One region of the Methylomonas sp. EFPC1 genome, then DNA from elsewhere that is predicted to be linked to it. Evidence: riboswitches for the same ligand, from Rfam matches in the RefSeq annotation. Region 1 holds a riboswitch; each other region holds the start of a gene.
The links. A riboswitch is a leader RNA that binds a small molecule or an ion and turns the genes downstream of it on or off. The one in region 1 is predicted to bind cyclic di-GMP.
Positions count from the first base shown of each region.

Region 2: linked by a shared signal. The riboswitch ahead of JWZ98_RS23265 (hypothetical protein) and the one ahead of JWZ98_RS08075 (hypothetical protein) in region 1 are both predicted to bind cyclic di-GMP.
Region 3: linked by a shared signal. The riboswitch ahead of JWZ98_RS18625 (hypothetical protein) and the one ahead of JWZ98_RS08075 (hypothetical protein) in region 1 are both predicted to bind cyclic di-GMP.
Region 4: linked by a shared signal. The riboswitch ahead of JWZ98_RS12455 (hypothetical protein) and the one ahead of JWZ98_RS08075 (hypothetical protein) in region 1 are both predicted to bind cyclic di-GMP.

Region 1 is NZ_CP070494.1:1,708,070-1,711,152, forward strand. Features, by position in the region: gene JWZ98_RS08070 (type II secretion system protein M) at 1-257, shown strand, start outside; cyclic di-GMP riboswitch class I at 977-1,055, shown strand; gene JWZ98_RS08075 (hypothetical protein) at 1,096-1,887, shown strand; gene JWZ98_RS08080 (hypothetical protein) at 1,988-3,083, shown strand, end outside.
Region 2 is NZ_CP070494.1:3,829,348-3,832,430, forward strand. Features, by position in the region: gene JWZ98_RS17490 (ATP-binding protein) at 1-253, opposite strand, end outside; gene JWZ98_RS17495 (hypothetical protein) at 520-795, opposite strand; cyclic di-GMP riboswitch class I at 1,174-1,258, shown strand; gene JWZ98_RS23265 (hypothetical protein) at 1,359-2,471, shown strand; gene JWZ98_RS17505 (hypothetical protein) at 2,571-3,083, shown strand, end outside.
Region 3 is NZ_CP070494.1:4,070,938-4,074,020, reverse strand. Features, by position in the region: gene JWZ98_RS18630 (TonB-dependent receptor) at 1-1,698, shown strand, start outside; cyclic di-GMP riboswitch class I at 1,777-1,855, shown strand; gene JWZ98_RS18625 (hypothetical protein) at 1,928-2,716, shown strand; gene JWZ98_RS18620 (hypothetical protein) at 2,872-3,083, shown strand, end outside.
Region 4 is NZ_CP070494.1:2,669,696-2,672,778, reverse strand. Features, by position in the region: gene JWZ98_RS12460 (hypothetical protein) at 1-349, opposite strand, end outside; gene JWZ98_RS12455 (hypothetical protein) at 546-1,295, opposite strand; cyclic di-GMP riboswitch class I at 1,722-1,796, opposite strand; partial or broken gene JWZ98_RS23210 (IS5/IS1182 family transposase) at 2,295-2,399, shown strand; gene JWZ98_RS12450 (hypothetical protein) at 2,512-2,895, shown strand; partial or broken gene JWZ98_RS12445 (XdhC family protein) at 3,063-3,083, shown strand, end outside.

The DNA.
Region 1 (3,083 bases):
GCGCTAATAAATCGCCGCTGGCGGTAGTCGATTTCAGCAGCCAGCAGCTGGAGATAAAACCGGCGATCAAACACCTGTCGCCGGAAGGCGAGGACAAAGTCAGCGTTTGGCTGGAGCATCTGGCTTTCGACCAACTCATGTCCTGGCTGGCGATTCTGGAAACCAAACACCGTTTGCAGGTGTTGCAAATCGATGTCGAGAAACCGGCCGATGCTGATGGCATCGTCAATGCCAAGGTCTTACTGGGTGTTGTTTAGTCTGCTCAGGTATCGTCGCTCCCGCGCAGGCGGGAGCCCAGTTGCCGCAGCTGATTTGCTGCGCGGTCCCAAGGCGTCCAGTTTCCCGTGAATGCCGAGTCCAGAATTCATTGATAGCTTCAAACTTGCCTTCCATGGCACTGGATGCCCGCTCTTGTGCCCTGTGGGTATCCCGGCGGGCATCACGGACTTCTTGGGTTTAGCTGAAGTAGCTCCATAGTCAGGATACGCCTTGCCGTCCACAGCTCACGAAAATTCATACCTGGATCACGTCCCACTGCTATTAAGTTAAGAGCGGATGGTTCTATCCCCCCTCATCCCAACCTTCTCCCGGAGGGAGAAGGGGCTTCTTCCTTCGCTCAATGGCAGTGAGGCAATGCCCGCAAAAAGAATCTTAAATTTCATAGCTACCGCCCGCGCCCGATCATCCGCTGAATTTTCGTGTTAGCGGCCGGCTTTGTAATACAGATGTATTACATGTCACGTGAATTTAACAATGCTGTAACCGAAAAGCCGCTATTGCTCTGGAATAATCCGCGTCAAGGTGAAGGGTCGAGGATCGGCAGTTCAGCAAGGATTCAGGAGCAACTAGGGAACACGGACGGCACGGACAAGGAGCGGCTAAGGAAGAGGATAGGGAGGAGGCTAAGGGGGAAATGGTAGCGGGGGCAACAAAGCGACGCTGTTAGGGTGTTAGATAGCGTCGAGTCCGATCTAAAGCGTGTAAAAGCCAAACTCGTTGTGAAGCGGGGACGGAAAGTCACAGGTCTTGCAGGTCAAGACGGCTGGGCTGTCACCTTATGTCATTAATCGAAATTTAAACATGAGGTTTTAAAAAATGAAATTGTCTAAAAAATTGTTGGCAGTTGCAGTATTGGCGGCGGCCGCTTCAGGCGCCGCGGAAGCGCGTATTCAATCAATTGGTGACAACACCGCTGATGGTAGCGAGTTTTTGTTCAACTTGGTTAACTACACAGCGCAAAACTCATTTACATTGGATTTGGGTATCACTGTTGAGCAATTTCTGGCTAACCCTAGCCAATCATTGTCATTCACACTGAGCGACAATAACTTTCAATCGTTCGCTGCTGCTTACACTGCTGGTAACAATGTTACTTGGGGTATTTCCGGTGGTCACCAAATACTGAGTGAACTTTCTGATTTGCAAAAATTTGGCTTTTACACAACTTCGGTTGTACCTGCTCCTGCCAGCTTTGATGCCAACGTTGCTGACATCAACAATACACAGGGCAAATGGAATGATTTGGTCAGCTATATCCAAACTCAAGACGCTAACAGCAACAACTTGAGTACCTTCAAAACTGTTGGCCAACAAGGTTATACCGCTGTTTACGGCAATGATTTCCAAACTGCGTTGCCATTTACTGCTCAAGGTCAGTTGGGCACTGCACTGTCTTTCGTTCGCGAAAGAGCCAATGCTGACGATTTCGATACCGGTGAATTAGTAACTTTCCCAGGCGTATGGAATTTTGCAATCAACGGCAACGTAGGTTCTTTGACCTATACCGCTGCGCCTGCTGCTGTGCCGCTGCCTGCCGCAGTTTGGATGTTCGGCGCCGGTTTGATGGGCGTACTGCGCGCAACACGTCGTAAATCGCTGGCGGTTTAATCCCGCAAACGTCTTGAGCCGGCCGGATTCTGCTTTGCTGGTTCCCCCTTCATGAACGGGTCGGCTCAAACTTTAAATTTAATCAATTGAGAGATATACAATGAAAAAGCAATTATTGTCTGCTGCTATCGCAGTGGCTTCTCTGGCAGGTTTCTCGCAAGGTGCATCCGCACATGCGCCAAGCGTTACGCCGGATATCGAAATCTTTATGTCCGGCGCTAGCGCGCAAGACAAAGCCCTGGCGGCATTGTTCGTTAATTTGTGCGACGCCGGTACTTTGGATGTATTTAAAGACAACGGTACAGCGGGTTCCGAAGGTAAAAACCATAGTGCTTATTTCTGCACACTGAACTCTACTAACGTGCCCGGCCTGACCGTCAACGGCGCTGCCGCAACCACAGCTAAAGTATTGTTCCACAAACGTTCTGCCGGCGGTTCTGCGCAAGGCGTTAACCCGCTGATCGACGGCGTGGCGATTGCTGCTATGCGTATCGACAACGGTAACTGCACCCAACAAGGCGCTACCAACACCTGGTTTTGCAACGCCAGCGGCGCTAACCTGACCAACGTGGTGTCCGATGCCGGTATTTCCGATGTCGAGCCAAAATTGTTCGTCGGTCCTAACAAACCTTCAAACGCCTCTGCGGTTGATCCAGTGGCTGCCGACGCAGCTCTGAACGTGGTGCCAGCAGCGGCCTTGGTATTTGGTGTGCCGGTTTCCGATAACTTGTATGTGGCTTTGCAAAGAGCCCAAAACCTGCTGGCCGGTTTTGGCGGCAGCTGCGCACCTGGCGATTACACCGAAGCCTGTATGCCGAGCTTGAGCAAACAACAAGTGGCTGAATTGATCTCCGGTCAAATCAAAAAATGGTCCGAGTTTAAAGTAAACGGCACTGCCTTAACCAGCTTGACTGCCGGTTTGACTTACACCGATTCCGACGGCACTGTCAGAAACGTGACCCCTAACGATACTAAAGTGCACTTTTGCAAACGTATCGACGGTTCCGGTACCGGCGCGCAACAATACGTCAAATTCCTGAACAACCCATGCAGCTCTGCCGGTTTGAATCCTGATTGGGGCGGCAGCAATTTGGCGGGTCCTGTTAAGCATGAAGTTAGCGGTTCCGGTGATATGGAATTGTGCTTGGAAGACTTTGCCGACGGCGAAGCGGTTTCCAAACAAATCACCACTACCA
Region 2 (3,083 bases), 2.1 Mb from region 1:
ATATTTGCGAAAAAATCTCGTGCTCGGTAACTTCTTCCGGGGTTCTCAGCCGCAGCCAGGTGTACAGATTGAGTATGGAAATCGCAAAAATCGCCAGCCACAGCTGGTTTTGCGGCAAATTAATACCTAGACCGTTCACCGCAATAAACACCGCCACCGTAACGGCAAACAGCATCAAATTTCTAAGAATGTATAACCAACGCAGGTTTTCGCGAATGGATATTTCGGCTTTGGGCAGAATGTGTGAAAGCATAGAAACAACACTAAATTGAAGAAAGCATCGCCGCTAGATATTACCGGCGCTTGCTTACCAAGGTGGAAAGCCGATCAAACCTGGATGGCGGCCACCTAAGTATTCAATCGATTTTTGATAGCAAGCTTCACTCCAACCGCTAAGCGCAAGAGCAAATACGGAATTAAGCTAGCCGCTTACAAGATCGAAAGATAATCTACGAGCTAATCCTTTCGGAGCAAGCGTCACGATCTGACGAATCATGTCCCAAAAAATAGTGCGGCATATCACGCACCAGCCAAACGCCAGCCGCCGTTTTTATCCACCCACCTCATGCTCAGCCAGTACCAAAACGTCATAGGCAGCATCATCGCAAACCATTCCCAATCGTCGATCAAAAATAATTTGGCAACCCAACCGTTGCCATCGAAATAGAGCGGCCAAGGCACACAGTAAAGAGTAAAAACAATACTACTCCAGATCAACAGTAACGCGCCTTTGCGGGTTTCTATACTCGACAGGGCCAGGAACACCCACAGCGGGGTTTTATCGGTTTTTTGCATACATCTCTCCACAGAAAAATCTCGTGCCAACCCAATTAGCGGCGCAACAACCTAACAATAAACGACTAGAAAATAAAGAAATTCCTGATCAAATCCACCAAAACAAACTTCACCACCAAGCGGGGATTATCTCCCAACAATTGAACTGTGTTATTTAAAATAAGCGCATGCGCTATTTCGCTGAATTTCGCCGGCAGCTCATTCATGCCATCCCAGGCAAAATAAGCAGCAATACAATGATATTTATATATTTTATTAAGTTGGCCCACTATTCGCTGTAACTAGTGTACTTGCTTCGTGGTTTGCTTTCCGAAAAAGCGGTTAGTAGGTCTCTACCCCTGCCATGTCTGCCGCCGGCGGAATGAGCAAATCTCTGAAAGCAAGCTTTGCCACACCCGTCGTGAGGCGGGGCCGGAAAATCACGGTTCTTAAAAAACGATTTAAAGAAGGCCGGATTGCCCCCATGCGCGCCATGGGCGAGGGCAAAGTTTGGCTCGCTGCTGTTGGTCAAGTTTTGTCAGTTTCGCTGTTACCTTTAATTCCAATAACAAAAGAGGACGATCATGATCTTTCATAAAACGGCTATAGCAGCTATTTTGACAACTGGCCTAGCGGCTGTTTCCAGCCAAGCGTTCGCGCACTCTTACTACAACCTGACCGGAGCGGGCTCAGTAACCTCCGGTAACTCCGCTATCGGCTTCGGCATCGCCAACAGCATCAACGGTACAGACGGTGTATCTGCAAACTCCAACGGCACCAATAGAGTCGCCAACGGTACCAACGTTTATACAGTCGGCGACTTAAACGCGAACACCTTAATTCCGGGCACAGGTACCGCGGCTGAGACAGCCACAGAAGTAGCAGGCAACCTGCCCTATATGTGGTATTCAGGTCAGCATACAACCGCTGCCGGCTTCACCAAACGCGAGTTGCATACCGGCTCCAGCGCTACAGACAACGATGGCGCACTGACAGCAAACCTTATTAGCTCAAACCCTAGCTTCGGCACTAACACTATCGGTAGCTTGTGGAAAGCTTACTCGGACAAAAACGGCGGCACTAACGCCGCCACCTGGGGCACCATCATGGCCGACCTACCGGCTGATGGCGACCATCCTTACTTGGCGGTAGCAGGCAATTCAGCTTCAACCGGCTTGGGACTGGACTACGGCTTGATTCATATTAGCTGCGGCGCAAACACAGCAAGCGCTAACTGCGCCAGCGCGGGCAATATCAAAACCACCATTACCGTGAAAAACGACGCCGATTACAGCCAATTTAACGGCTTATTGGACGTGGCCCTGTATCGCAATGTGGACAGCAGTTCCACATCTGACCGTAACGCGGCTGCCACAATCGGCGAAACGGGCCTGCAAGGCTCAAGCTTGGGCGAAGCTATCTGGACAGCCAGCATGAGCAGCACTTCCGACACCTTGTTCTACTCGTTTGTGTTCGATCAAGCAGAGTGGAATGCCACAGGCACACCAGGACTACACACCAATGGCTTTTATACCTTGGTGGTCGGCGCGCACGGTGGCAGCGCGCTCGATGGCGTAACCTACGACGTACTGGTTACCACTTCGGCAGTGCCTGTTCCAGGCGCAGTCTGGCTGTTCGGCAGCGCCATGGCCGGCTTGATCGGTTTCGGCCGCCGCAAACAAGCACTAGCGGCTTAATTACCCAGCGGGATTGCCGCCAAATAGCGGCAATCCCATCACCAAGCGCTGTTTAACGACAGGCTTACACTCATATATTTGATTCGATAGATATCCAAAATGACTGCAAACTTAACCTTTAAAAAACTAGCACTAGCCGGCGCCATGGGCACGTTAATGTCGATCAGCGGCATGGCTAGCGCTCACGTAACCTACAATCTGGCCTCCGGCGATACCTTGCCACCGGACGGTTCCGCTATAGGCCCATGGTCGGCCGGCGATCCAGGCTACATTGGCAATTTGCCCGCCACCTGGGTCGCGATGATCCATAACGACGGAGGCATAGCTACCTCGCAAACCGCCAGCGGCCACGGCATAGGCATGGGCGCCAAAGCTTATAAAGACGGCGCGACAAACTGGGGGCATACCGCCGATTACGGTTTGTTTGAATTGCATGCCGATGCGGAAGTGACCATCACCGTATCGTCGGACGGCTCCAATCTGCGCCCGGCTTTTGGCTTGTGGAGCGGCTGGGATACCGCGGGTAGCAGCAGTCGCCATCAGAGCTACCTGGACAACGGTGCGCTGAATCCCATGGCTGCCAGCCCACTTGGCACAACGCTGGCTTTGGTT
Region 3 (3,083 bases), 2.4 Mb from region 1:
AACGCCTTGCTCTACAGCGGCGGCTCGGGCTCCCCGGTGGGCGGGGTGGTGAATCTGCTTGCTAAATTGCCGCAGGCCAAAGCCTTCGGCGAAGCGGGTTTTAGAATCGGCAGCCACAGCTTTTATCAGCCGTATTTCGATGTCAATCAACCCCTAAACGCCAATATTTTGTTGCGCATGACGGGCGAATATACCAACGCCAGACATAACATCGACATAATCGAAACGCAGCGTTTTAACCTTAACCCGGCCCTGACGCTGACCGATAACGACCAAACCCGTTTGACGATCCAAGCCAAACTGTCGCGTTGGCAGCAACCGGAGTACCAGGGCTTGCCCGCCACCGGCAGCATCGCCGGCGATTTTGTTACCCGGCCCGATCTGTTCCCGGGGCCGGCCAATCTGCCCGATAGCCATTCGGATGCCGATGCGGTATGGGCTACGCTGGACCGGCAGCTCACCGGGAGCTGGCGCTTAAACCTGAAGGCGCGCTATGCGCAGGCTGAATTCGACGAGAAAATTCAGACCCTGTTCGGTAGCGATGGCCTGGTCGCGGATCGGCCCTTGCTGCCGGCATCGCACTGGGCATTAGTGAACGCCGAATTGTTTCAACAACAGCATGAACGCAGCGTATTGGGCAATTTGCAGGGCAAATTTAAGCTGGGTCCCAGCGAAAACAATCTGTTGTTGGGCGCTGATTACAGCCGTTTGCAAGATGCCGGCTTTATCGAGGGCGATTTCGGCGCCTTAGGATTCGGCGTCGGTACGGTCGATCTGCGCGCACCGCTATTTGACTCCCCTTATGCCGTACCCGGTCCGGGCCGGGACAATCAGTTCATCGAAAACCTCACTTACGGCGCTTACCTACAGTGGCAAAGCACGCTGTACCGGCGTTTGCATTGGCTGTCCGGTCTTAGGCTGGGCAAGGTGGGTATCGATTTTAATAACGCGCAAACTGGGGTAAATGTCACCACGGATACGCTGAAATGGTTGCCGCGCCTAGGCGGCGTGATCGACCTAAACGACGAGGTTTCCTGGTTTATTTCTTATAGCGAGGGCATGCGCGGCCAACCGTTTGTCAATTTCGTCGATACGCCGGCCCCGGAATTGTCGAATCATCTGGAAACCGGTCTGAAATTCAATTTTGCGAATCAATTCAGCGGCCAACTGGCGTTGTACCAAATCGAGCGCAGCCAGGTCGCGGTCACCGACAGCAGCGATTTCCTGCGGCGTTCGGTCGCCGCAGGGCAGCAACGCTCGCGCGGTATCGAAATGGATTTGCTCTGGCAACCGGTCGAGGGCTTCAGTGTGCTGGCAAACTATGCGCATACCGACGCCCGCTTCATGGACGACAAAGCCGGGGTGGCTGCCGGCAATCGCTTGGCTCAAGTCCCGGAAGATGCCGGGCGGCTCTGGGCGCATTACCGTTTTCAGCAGAATGAGTTGCAAGGTTTTAGCTTGGGTTTCGGCGTGTACGCCCGCGCCGGCGCTTATTTATCCAATAACAATCGCTTTAAAACCGCCGGCTACCACAGCTTCGACGCGGCGTTGGCTTACGAAACCGGGCGTTTCCAATGGGCGGCCACGGTCAAAAATCTCAGTGATGAGGATTATTTTCAGCCCTACGGCTATTTCGAGGGCCGGGTAGCGCGGGCAGCCGGCCGCGCCGGGTTTCTAAGTTTTTCAATCAAGTACTGATGCCGTCGTTAACTATTTGCCACAGGAGTTTTTCAGGAGCACCTCACTCAGGGATTTAGAGTGATGTCGTAAGGACCGCGACAAACATGCCACATCCGCCGCGAGACGGAGCCGGAAAGCCACGGGTCTTGGAGATTAAGACAGCCGGGTTACCTGCCAGTTTAAGACCCGAAATTCGGGTTGGCGATTTGCAGATTAACTTTAACCGTAATTTATTAAGGAATAAAAAATGACAATCTTGCACTACAACCGCACTCAATGGGTAAGCGCCGGCCTGCTCGCCTTAAGCGCATTGACCGCCGTTTTGGCGCCTGCTACAGCCAGCGCCGCGCAAGTCAGCGGCGATGCCACCATTACCATCAACAATGCCGCTTTTGCGGCGGCATCGGTCAATGTCGGCAGTGGCTATCCGAATGGCTGGATTGTCGCGAAACATTGGGGCGCCAGCGATAATTTACTGGGCATCACCGGTGCAACCACCGGCGGAACGACGCTATCGGCAACTGCCAGCACCGCGATGTCGTTTGCGGTTAACGCCAACACCACGACCAACAGCTATCCGGCTGCCGGTCCCTATGGCCGTACCGAACAAGCCACGACGATGGACGCCGGCAATACCTCGGTCGGTCAAATCGGTCTGAGCGGCGCCTGGTTATTGACCAGCCAAGGCGGCAGCGGCATTTTGACGCCCTACGACTTTAGCCTGGTAAAAACCGGAAGCACCTGGAATATCAAAACCTACGATACCGGTTTTGGCTACCAAAATTTCTTGAAGCTGACCAACGTCTCCGAGTCGCTAAGCAGCAATGGCGAATTACTACTGAGCGGCGACTTGCAATGGACCGGTTTGTGGGCCGGTTTGGTTGGCGCCAATACCAATGCCGTGGTCGGTACTTTTAGCCTGGCGCCTAGCACGGCGCCATCGGCGGTACCGGTACCGGCGGCGGTCTGGATGTTCGGCAGCGGGCTGCTGGGCTTGCTGGGTGCAAGTCGCAGAAAAGCCTTGGTCGCAGCTTAACTCACAAAGTGGGCTTGGGGCGGTCGCCAAGATTCGCTTCGGGCCCGGACTTTCGGCAATAAATCCCTCTTCGTGCCCGCATGCCGTCGACTACGGCCGCTTGTGTATTCAGGCAGGGAGAGGGCTTATTCTGACCATCCGCTGATAGGGATTTTATGAAGATCAACAAAAACTGTGGCTATCCCACTTTGGTGGTGCGGGCGATGCTAGCCATCGGTATGGGAATGGCCTCGGCAAGCGCCGACGCCGCGACATTGAATGCGCCATCCGGCGGTACGTTTACGATGAACCTGGACCGGAATGCGCTGGCACCTTATGCCGGGGGCTATTACTTGTCGACGTTTTGGAGTACGGCAACGTCCAATGC
Region 4 (3,083 bases), 960 kb from region 1:
GTGTATCGACGCCGACCGTTTCACCCGAATAAGCCACATTGGTTCTGAAAATTGAAAAGGCCGGAAAGTTTGCGGCGGACGAACGCGCGTCGACAGTCACGGATTGGGCTGATGAGCTCAAATAGAAGTTGGTAAATGCACCTTGCATGCCCCAACCATCATTGGACAGAGACGGATTGCCCGCGAAGCCCAAATTGCTGGAATTAAAACTAGGGTTTGAGATGCTGGTGCCCAGCTCGAGAGTGTTATCGGCGCCTGACCAAGCCGCCGTCGCAGGTTGAGCAACGGCAAGGGTTAGCGCGGCGGACGATAGGGTGATTTTAAAAATAGTTTGTAAATCGATGTTCATTTTTGAGTGTCTCCAATATCTACCACATCGTTGTTTACGATTGTGGTAGATTTAAGTTGCTGTTTAATTTGGATTTGTCTGAGTATTTCGGGCCTGGCAGCCAAAAGATAGACATCTCCAAAGGGTTTAGACATGCATTGCGAGGGGTGAGTCGACAGCTGATGTCGGCTGACCTTTTCGCTCTTGTTTGCCGGGGTTACGCGGTGCGGCGTTTGCCTAATACACTGAATCCCATTAATGCAGAACCGAACAACCAAACGGCCCCTGGCACCGGCACTGCGCTAACACCCTCGCCGGTGATGGTCAAAGGCAGGCTGGCTCCGGTGACGTAGTCGGTGGCGGTCAGGGTAATTTGATAATCGAAATGATCCTGACCGGTGGCGCCCGTTATCGGGTTGACGCCGGTCGCACCGGTGATGGTGTCGCCCTTGTTGAAGCCCAGCACAGCTTCTTCGATGGTTAGAGAGTAATCGCCAAAAGCAATAATGTAATTGCCCACGTCCAATGCAGTAGCCAGGTAGGAGTCTCGGCTCAACAAGCTGCCATCGGCCCATCCGCCGGTATTGCCGGGTATGGTGTAAGCTGGGCTGTCGTCGCCGCTGACGATTTCGGTAGTCAGTGAGACTGTGTCCTGAAAAATGCGGAATTGGCTATCTGCCAGTGTCAGTTCGCCGTCGCCGTTTATATCGACATACGCGCCGGGATGCGCGCCCCAGCCCGCTGCGTAGCCTTCATTCGCCAGGACATCGATTATCACATTGGCAGCTGATGACAAGGAGAACGAGTAGAAATCGATTGTGGTGCCGGCGCCGTGAACCGGGTCGACGGTTTTATAGATGGTGCCGTTTACGGTCTCGGCTTGTACATTGCCGAGGCCTAAAAGTGAAATAGCAAGTGTTGCAGCGACCTTTTTCAAGGCAGGCGCATGTTTCGTGTTAACAGACATATTTCAATTCCTTTCATAGTAAGACGAAGATTTTTACCGGTAGGTTTTACCGGCGACATTCAATGTTTCGCAATTCCCTTTGCGAGTCGTTGCCTAACGCACCTGCGCCGGATGCCGCGATGTCAGCCTCTTACTTTCCGGTCCTTTGCGTACGGTAAGTGCTGGGCCGATGGCTTCCCGCGCAATTTGAACAGCCTTAAAACCGCTATGTATTTCAATATTCCTGAATTGATCACGCTACGCTATGGTTGCGAGAGAGACCGTCCAAAGAGTTTTAAATACCGGGCTTGCTTGCGTAGTGAGTTAAACAACGGGTTTAGCTAATCAGGTGATACAACAAACTATTCCTGACCAGTGAGCGAGCGCTATGGGTAGTTGTCGGTGTATGAATCTCGACCGGCTAGACCCTTCTCTTACCCGCTCATAAGAGGCAGCTCGACTATCTGAATCAGATCCGCAGCTTTCCGGCCCCGCCTTGCGACGAGTGTGGCGACTTGGTGGCTGCGCCCAGGTGGGTGCAGCACTATTTATAAAGCAAAACATGCGCCAAAATATATTTGAGCAAGGGTTGCTAGTGTTTTTCTATGGTTATGTTCATATAAAACAATGCGATAGGCTGTTTTGTTTGATAGGGTGGAGTAGTAATAAGTGTGGCGGTTTTCTGGGGTTTTAGATGGCTATAACGCTATGCAGAGTGTGTTATTTCGCGTATTGTGGGTTATATCCCTTATTTTTTTTAAGAGATTTTGGGCGGCGGCTTTGAGTTTGCGCCGTAAGGGTAAAAGTCATCAGTTCGGGTAGTGATATGCCAAGCTGACGATGCTTTAAAATCAGGGTGCTGGAACGAAGGTTTGGAACGAACTCCGAAATAATAATCCAACATTCTCATGCGTATCATGACTTCGTCGGCAATCGACGACCGGCCTCGCCAGAGCTTTAGTCATCTGTCAATTGTCGATGAAAATCACTCAGCCCCAGAAAAAGGTTGATTCCTCTAATCGCCTTTGCCATCAGGTGGAGAAGGCTTTTTTGCATTTAAGGCGATGGCATGGCATAGCTACTGGTTAAGCTAAAAACATCGCTTGGTTCTTGGTAGCCTTGTAGTTACGCGGTATTGCGCTTTGGGCGGCTGTGTTATGACGACACTATCCAATATTTCCAACACAAAATTTTCAAACTTAAATTAAGATGCCCGACACTTTCACCGAGGATACATATGAATAAAACCGATGCCATTTTGAACAAGGGTCAGAAGCTCTATGAAGACGATGCCTACATTTTGTTGTGGACGAAATTTTTTGGCCTGAGCCTGCTGGCGCTGACCTCTTACTATGTCTACGATAAACAAAAGCAGCGTCTGATCAAGCTCATGAGTAGAGAAAAAACCTATCTGATGAGCATCAGTTACTACCTCACCCACGATTATGGTTTTACCCCGACAATGGTGTTGGAAGGTATCAGTTTATTTAAGGATATTTCGGCGGCAATTGCCGACAGAGGCGGCGAGACCTGGAAGACCTTCTTTGCGGAAACCGCCAAAGATAAAGCCAGGACGTATGCGGTCCGGGGCATCCGTAAGGATAAAAAAGCCAAGGCTTGAGTTTCCACACCTTATGCATTTTGTGCTAGGAGGCCGTCAATAAGTCGCGGACAAAACCCTAATCAGTTTTTAACTGCTCGAGCGGCAATCTCTTTATAGGAATAGTCAGTGCAGGAATCATCCACTAAAAAACGCACGCCAATTTTTGGCAACAAACCTTTGGCTCGACCTACCAAAAGACCGGCGCG